DNA from 2 places in the Priestia sp. ST2 genome. Region 1 is predicted to be linked to the other one. Evidence: a T-box and tRNA genes for the amino acid it is inferred to sense, from the RefSeq annotation. Region 1 holds a T-box; the other holds one or more tRNA genes.
What was found. A T-box is a leader RNA that pairs with one kind of tRNA and senses whether it is charged. The one in region 1 lies ahead of ileS (isoleucine--tRNA ligase), so its partner is inferred to be a tRNA-Ile.
Positions count from the first base shown of each region.

Region 2: it has a tRNA-Ile gene. The T-box ahead of ileS (isoleucine--tRNA ligase) is inferred to sense a tRNA for this amino acid. The anticodon was not compared.

Region 1 is NZ_JBVVNT010000001.1:615,277-618,682, forward strand. Features, by position in the region: gene AC0KUU_RS03180 (cell division protein SepF) at 1-111, shown strand, start outside; gene AC0KUU_RS03185 (YggT family protein) at 115-384, shown strand; gene AC0KUU_RS03190 (YlmH family RNA-binding protein) at 436-1,209, shown strand; gene AC0KUU_RS03195 (DivIVA domain-containing protein) at 1,294-1,788, shown strand; T-box leader at 1,858-2,078, shown strand; gene ileS (isoleucine--tRNA ligase) at 2,150-3,406, shown strand, end outside.
Region 2 is NZ_JBVVNT010000001.1:377,024-380,429, reverse strand. Features, by position in the region: gene AC0KUU_RS01940 (MFS transporter) at 1-387, opposite strand, end outside; gene sodA (superoxide dismutase SodA) at 517-1,125, opposite strand; tRNA gene AC0KUU_RS01930 (tRNA-Ser) at 1,323-1,415, opposite strand; tRNA gene AC0KUU_RS01925 (tRNA-Ile) at 1,427-1,503, opposite strand; tRNA gene AC0KUU_RS01920 (tRNA-Asn) at 1,507-1,581, opposite strand; tRNA gene AC0KUU_RS01915 (tRNA-Met) at 1,622-1,695, opposite strand; tRNA gene AC0KUU_RS01910 (tRNA-Asn) at 1,697-1,771, opposite strand; gene AC0KUU_RS01905 (DUF456 domain-containing protein) at 1,834-2,319, opposite strand; gene AC0KUU_RS01900 (Na/Pi cotransporter family protein) at 2,406-3,406, opposite strand, start outside.

The sequences.
Region 1 (3,406 bases):
CAAAAAATTGGAACCGACATCTTTTTATGTACACCTGATAATGTAGACGTAAGCGGAAGCATTTCAGATATGATGGGGGAACACGATACAACAAACGTAAAGAGGTGGTAGTTTTTGGACATCGTTTTTGGGATTCTTGGAAAATTAATTGGGCTTTACTCATGGGCACTGATTATTTACATTTTGATGTCTTGGGTACCCGATGTAAGGGCGTCTAAGTTTGGTCAGCTGCTTGGCAGTATTTGTGAGCCTTACTTAGAGCCTTTTCGTAAAATCATTCCGCCTATTGGCATGATTGATATTTCACCTCTTGTTGCAATCTTTTTATTGCGATTTGCTGAAAGAGGCGTGTATTCACTTAATAATGTGGTAGGTTTTATTTAAAAAAGGAATCGCTGGATTCCTTTTTTACATACCAATAGTAGGAGTAATAATATGTCTATTTATGAACATTTTAGGCAAGAAGAACATGGATTTATTGACCAGGTTCTTCAGTGGAAAGAAGATGTCCTACATCAATACAGCCCAAAATTAACGGACTTTTTAGATCCAAGAGAGCAGCAGATTGTGACAGCTATTGTCGGGACTGAAGGAGAGGTTCAAGTTTCATTTGATGGTGGACAACCGTTTGCTGAACGCAAGCGCGCGCTGCTATATCCGGATTACTATGTACCTCAAAGCGAAGATTTTCAGTTGCATATGTACGAGCTCAATTATCCTAAAAAGTTTGTGACAATTGAACATCCTCAAGTTCTTGGTTCGGCGATGTCCTTAGGACTGCGCCGTTCAAAATTTGGAGATATTTTGGTCGCGGGAGACGATATTCAGCTTGTAGCTGCAGAGGAAATTTCTTCTTATATTGAGATGAATTTAACATCAATTGGAAAAGCCAAAGTTTCACTTTCTTCTATTCAAAGAGAGCAGCTGCATGTGGTAAAAGAAGAGCTGATTGAACACGTTTATACAGTTTCTTCAATGAGGCTTGATGTTTTGCTGTCGACCATTCACAATTTATCAAGACAAAAAGTCCAGCCGTTTATTGCAAATGGAGCGGTAAAAGTAAATTTTAAAGTCATTGAACAGCCTTCTTTTGAATGTCATGAAGGTGATATTTTGTCGCTTCGTGGTCACGGCAGAAGTCGTATCGTTTCACTTGAAGGAAAAACTAAAAAAGAAAAATGGCGAATTGTTGTAGGAAAGCAGAAATAAAGAAATCTACTAGCAGGAAATTTTAAAAATATGTCGAATAAACCATTACTAATGATGTAATGAGACAACACGGAGGTGGCCTAGATGCCTTTAACCCCTTTGGATATTCATAACAAAGAGTTTAATCGCGGGTTTCGCGGATATGATGAAGATGAAGTAAATGAGTTTCTTGACCAAGTAATTAAAGACTATGAGCTAGTCATGCGTGATAAAAAGGAGTTAGAAGGAAGAGTATCTGAATTAACAGATCGTCTTGGACATTTTACTAACATCGAAGAAACATTAAATAAATCAATTTTAATTGCTCAAGAAGCAGCGGAAGATGTGAAGCGAAACGCTGAAAAAGAAGCGAAGCTCATTATAAAAGAAGCAGAAAAAAATGCGGACCGTATTATTAATGAAGCATTGTCTAAGTCTCGTAAAATTGCGATGGACATTGAGGAGACGAAAAAGCAGTCTAAAGTATTTAGAACTCGTTTCAAAATGTTAATCGAAGCACAGCTTGAAATGTTAAACAGCGACGACTGGGATCAGTTGATGGATTATGAGATGCCAGCGCTAGAAGAAAAAATTGACTAGTCAAGACATCATCTTGACTTCTCACGTTTTGTTGTCATATAATTTGGTAACAGATGAAATTTCATATCAAACAGTACGGAGACAGGGACAGTAGCTTTTTTAGTTTGTCAAAGCGAATCGAGGATGGTGTGAGCTCGATAACAAACAAAAAAGTGAAAATCACCCTAGAGTACCATTGCTGAACTGATGATAGTAAGCAGTGGCGGTTTATTCACGTTACGAATGCAAAGAGGATTTGCGTGCAGCAAATCTACTAGGGTGGTACCGCGGGAGGCCTTCTCGTCCCTTTTTGGGATGAGGAGGTCTTTTTGTTATGGTACAAAAAGATATGAAATTTACGTTTTTTTTTGGAGGGTAAAACATGGAATATAAAGATACATTATTGATGCCAAAAACTGAATTTCCAATGCGTGGAAATTTACCAAACCGCGAGCCTAAAATGCAAGAACAGTGGGCTGAAATGAATATTTATGAAAAAGTACAAAAACGTACGGAAGGCCGTCCGCTATTTGTCCTGCATGATGGACCTCCATATGCGAATGGCGATATTCACATGGGACATGCATTAAATAAAATTTTAAAAGATTTTATCGTTCGCTATAAGTCGATGTCAGGCTTCTGTGCACCTTATGTACCAGGCTGGGATACACACGGTTTGCCAATTGAAACAGCTTTAACAAAAAATAAAAAAGTAAACCGCAAAGAAATGACGGTAGCTGAGTTCCGTAAGCTTTGCGAACAGTATGCTTGGGAACAAGTAAACGGCCAGCGTGAGCAGTTCAAGCGTTTAGGTGTACGCGGAGATTGGGATAATCCATATGTAACGCTTCAGCCCCAGTACGAAGCGCAGCAAATCAAAGTGTTTGGTGACATGGCGAAAAAAGGCTACATCTACAAAGGGTTAAAACCAGTGTACTGGTCCCCTTCAAGTGAATCTGCTTTAGCAGAAGCGGAAATTGAGTACTATGACAAACGTTCAGCTTCTATTTACGTAGCATTTAACGTAAAAGATGGTAAAGGTGTGCTTGAACAAGATGAAAAATTCATCATTTGGACGACAACACCATGGACAATGCCAGCTAACCAAGGGATTGCTGTCAATCCTGAGCTTCAGTACAGCGTAGTTGAAGCAGATGGAGCAAAATATGTAGTGGCAACTGAACTGATTGAAACAGTTGCTAAAGAAATTGAATGGGCTGACTATAAGACGCTTCGTACGGTAAAAGGTTCAGAACTTGAGCGTGTAGTAGCTGAGCATCCAATCTACAAGCGTGATTCATTAGTTGTTCTTGGCGATCACGTAACAACGGATGCTGGTACTGGGTGTGTTCATACAGCACCGGGACACGGGGAAGACGACTTTATCGTTGGTCAAAAATACGGTTTGGAAGTTCTTTGTCCAGTCGACAGTAAGGGTCATATGACGAATGAAGCACCAGGATTTGAAGGGTTATTCTATGATAAAGCGAATAAGCCGATTACAGACAAACTAGAAGAAGAAGGTGCGCTGTTAAAATTAAGTTTCATTACCCACTCATACCCACATGACTGGCGTACAAAGAAACCAACAATTTTCCGTGCAACGGCACAGTGGTTTGCGTCTATTAAAGATTTCCGT
Region 2 (3,406 bases), 240 kb from region 1:
TAGCACATTAAAAGCTAGCCAATAAAAGCCGTATCCTATACCCAGCAGTCCACCAAGCAATACTAAATACTGGGCTGCGTTAGCTCCACTGACTAATACAGCGATATAAAAAACAGCTAAAAAAGATACACCTAACCTTAAAACCACAACCCGGTCAATTCGTTTGGCCCATTTACCTGCTAAAATAAACGTAAGCGGCTGAAGCACCACTACCGCTAAATTATAAATAGCAAGATCCGAAAATTCGCCTGATTGTTTCCACAGATAAATGTTAACAAACGAATTGGAAATTGAAATAGCCAAGGCATAAAGACCGCCTATAATTAAAAGCAAAAGTAAATCTTTACTAACTTCTACATCTCCAACTACTTTTTTTAATAAAGGCATATCAAAAAACTCCTTTTCTCTTCTACACCTAGTGTGTGAAAAAGAAAAGGAGATATGTAAAAGAATTGGAAAACAAAAAAGCCAGTAAAGGTAATAATTACTTTACTGGCTCTTAAATACGTCTTTAGCTTATTTTGCAGCGTCGTAACGCTTAGCAACTTCGTCCCATTTTACAACATTAAAGAATGCTGAAATGTAATCTGGACGGCGGTTTTGGTAATTTAAGTAGTAAGCGTGCTCCCAAACGTCTAGACCAAGAATTGGCGTTTTGCCTTCCATTAATGGGCTATCTTGGTTTGGTGTGCTTGTTACTTCTAATTCGCCGTTGTTTACAACTAACCAAGCCCAGCCAGAACCGAAGCGAGTTTTAGCTGCATTTGCAAATTCTTCTTTGAATTGATCAAAGCTGCCGAATTTGCTAGCGATAGCGTCTGCTAATTCACCAGTTGGAGCACCGCCGCCGTTAGGGCAAAGGATTGTCCAAAATAATGAGTGGTTCGCATGACCGCCACCGTTATTGCGTACTGCTGTACGGATATCTTCAGGAACAGCATCTAAGTTTGAAATTAACTCTTCAATACTTTTGCTTTCTAAATCCGCTTTGCCTTCAACAGCAGCGTTTAGATTTGTAACATATGTGTTGTGATGTTTTGTGTGGTGAATATTCATTGTTTCTTTGTCGATATGTGGTTCCAGTGCATCGTATGCATAAGGTAGTTCTGGTAATTTGTAAGCCATGAATAATTCCTCCTTCAAAATATGTAAGCATTTTGGCGCAAAAGCACCATATACGTTTAGATTAGCAAATTTACCCTACTGTTTCAAATAAAAAGTTCCTAATCCATGATTTATATTTACCTAATTCCCATTCGCTATTCTTTTAAACATAAAAAAAGCTTCTTTTTCTCAAAAGAAGCTTTGAATAGACAATAGTATGGCGGAGGAAGAGGGATTCGAACCCCCGCGGGCTTTAACACCCCTGTCGGTTTTCAAGACCGATCCCTTCAGCCGGACTTGGGTATTCCTCCAACCCTATAAATGGTGGACCCTGCAGGACTCGAACCTGCGACCGGACGGTTATGAGCCGTCTGCTCTAACCAGCTGAGCTAAGGGTCCACATGGCTCCACAGGTAGGACTCGAACCTACGACCGATCGGTTAACAGCCGATAGCTCTACCACTGAGCTACTGTGGAACAATATGAATTATGTATGCCACAAACGTAAATTGGAAAATAGCGGCGGAGGGGATCGAACCCCCGACCTCACGGGTATGAACCGTACGCTCTAGCCAGCTGAGCTACACCGCCATGGCTCCACAGGTAGGACTCGAACCTACGACCGATCGGTTAACAGCCGATAGCTCTACCACTGAGCTACTGTGGAACAATATAACATTTACTAGCGACATTAAAAATTTAACATGTTTCTAGCCTAAAGTCAATATATTATTTTAAAACAGCGTATAAAAAATAGGCAATCATCAGCAGTTGAATAAATCCTTTTGAAATAGCGCCACTAAAAAAGCCAATAACCGAACCTACTCCAATTTTTACTGCGTTGCTAATTGTGGTCCGATGAACAATCAGTTCTCCTACAATCGCTCCGATAAACGGCCCTAAAATAATTCCAAATCCCGGAATGACAAACGGACCTACAAGCAGCCCAACTGTACTTCCCCAAACACCTGCTCTAGTGCCTCCGAATTTTTTCACACCAATAATATTAGCTATATAGTCTGCTAAAAAAAGTGCGACAACTAACAATCCTTGTATCACCCAAAATAACCAGCTATAGGAGCTGAAATCATAAAATAAACCGTATATAACAAATCCTAGAGCTACAAATAGCACGCTTGGGATGATGGGATAAACCAACCCAACAAACGATACAACAAAGCTAACGATAATTAATGCCCAACATAAAATAGCCACGTTCGCACCTATCCTTTTTAGTATTACTATTTATCATACAATAACTACACCTATAAAGAAAGACCTTGCTTAAGCAAGGTCTTTCTTTATGTTACCTGTGAATAGGTCTTTGCATAACGATCGCCCAGTACCGCTTCCGCAATATTAACCGCATGATCCCCGACCCGTTCTAAGTTGCTAATAATATCGACAAAAACAATAGCAGCAGATCCTGTACAAATGTTTTCATTCAGACGTAAAATGTGCTTCTTACGAAGTAGACGCTCCATCGCATCAATCTGTTCTTCTTTTTGAATGACTTGTACTGCTTTTTCTCTATCCACTTTTTCTAAAGAAGAGACAGCTTCTTTAACTGTTAGAATAGTCAATTCGAACATATCAGCTAAATCGTTATTAGCTTCTTTGGTCATCTTTACTTTGTTCGTAATTTGATAATCAACAAGCTCAATAATGTTCTCAAAATGATCGCCAATACGCTCAATATCTCGTGCTGTATCTAGAAGAACCGAATGTTCCTCACTTTCTGCTTCTGACATTGAAGAGCGGGATAACAGCACTAAATAATCAGTAATTTTTTTATCCAGATTATTAATCGCATTTTCAATTTGCATAGTAGCATCAGCATGTTGAGGCTGACGTGTTTTTAAATAGCCGTTTGCCTCTTCCAACCCAAGCGTCGCAAACTCTCCCATACGAATCAGCTCTGCCTTTGCCTGACCAAGAGCAATTGAAGAGGACTGCTCAATAAAAATCGGATCAAGATGCTTAGGCTTAAAGTCTATAACAGCATCTTCTCCAGGAATTAGTTTTGTCACAATTAAAGCAAGCAGACCGATCAACGGGAACTGGATAATTGTATTGGTTGTGTTAAAAATACCATGAGCAAACGCAATCGTCATTTCAGGATTCAAATCCATTGCTACTTTCAAATATTCCACAAAACGAGTAAATAGAGGCAAGATAATCAAAAAGATTGTTGTACCAATTAAGTTAAACATGACATGCGTTAAAGCAGCCCTTCTTGCAGCTACACTTGCCCCGATTGAAGCTAAAATGGCAGTAATAGTTGTGCCAATATTATCTCCAA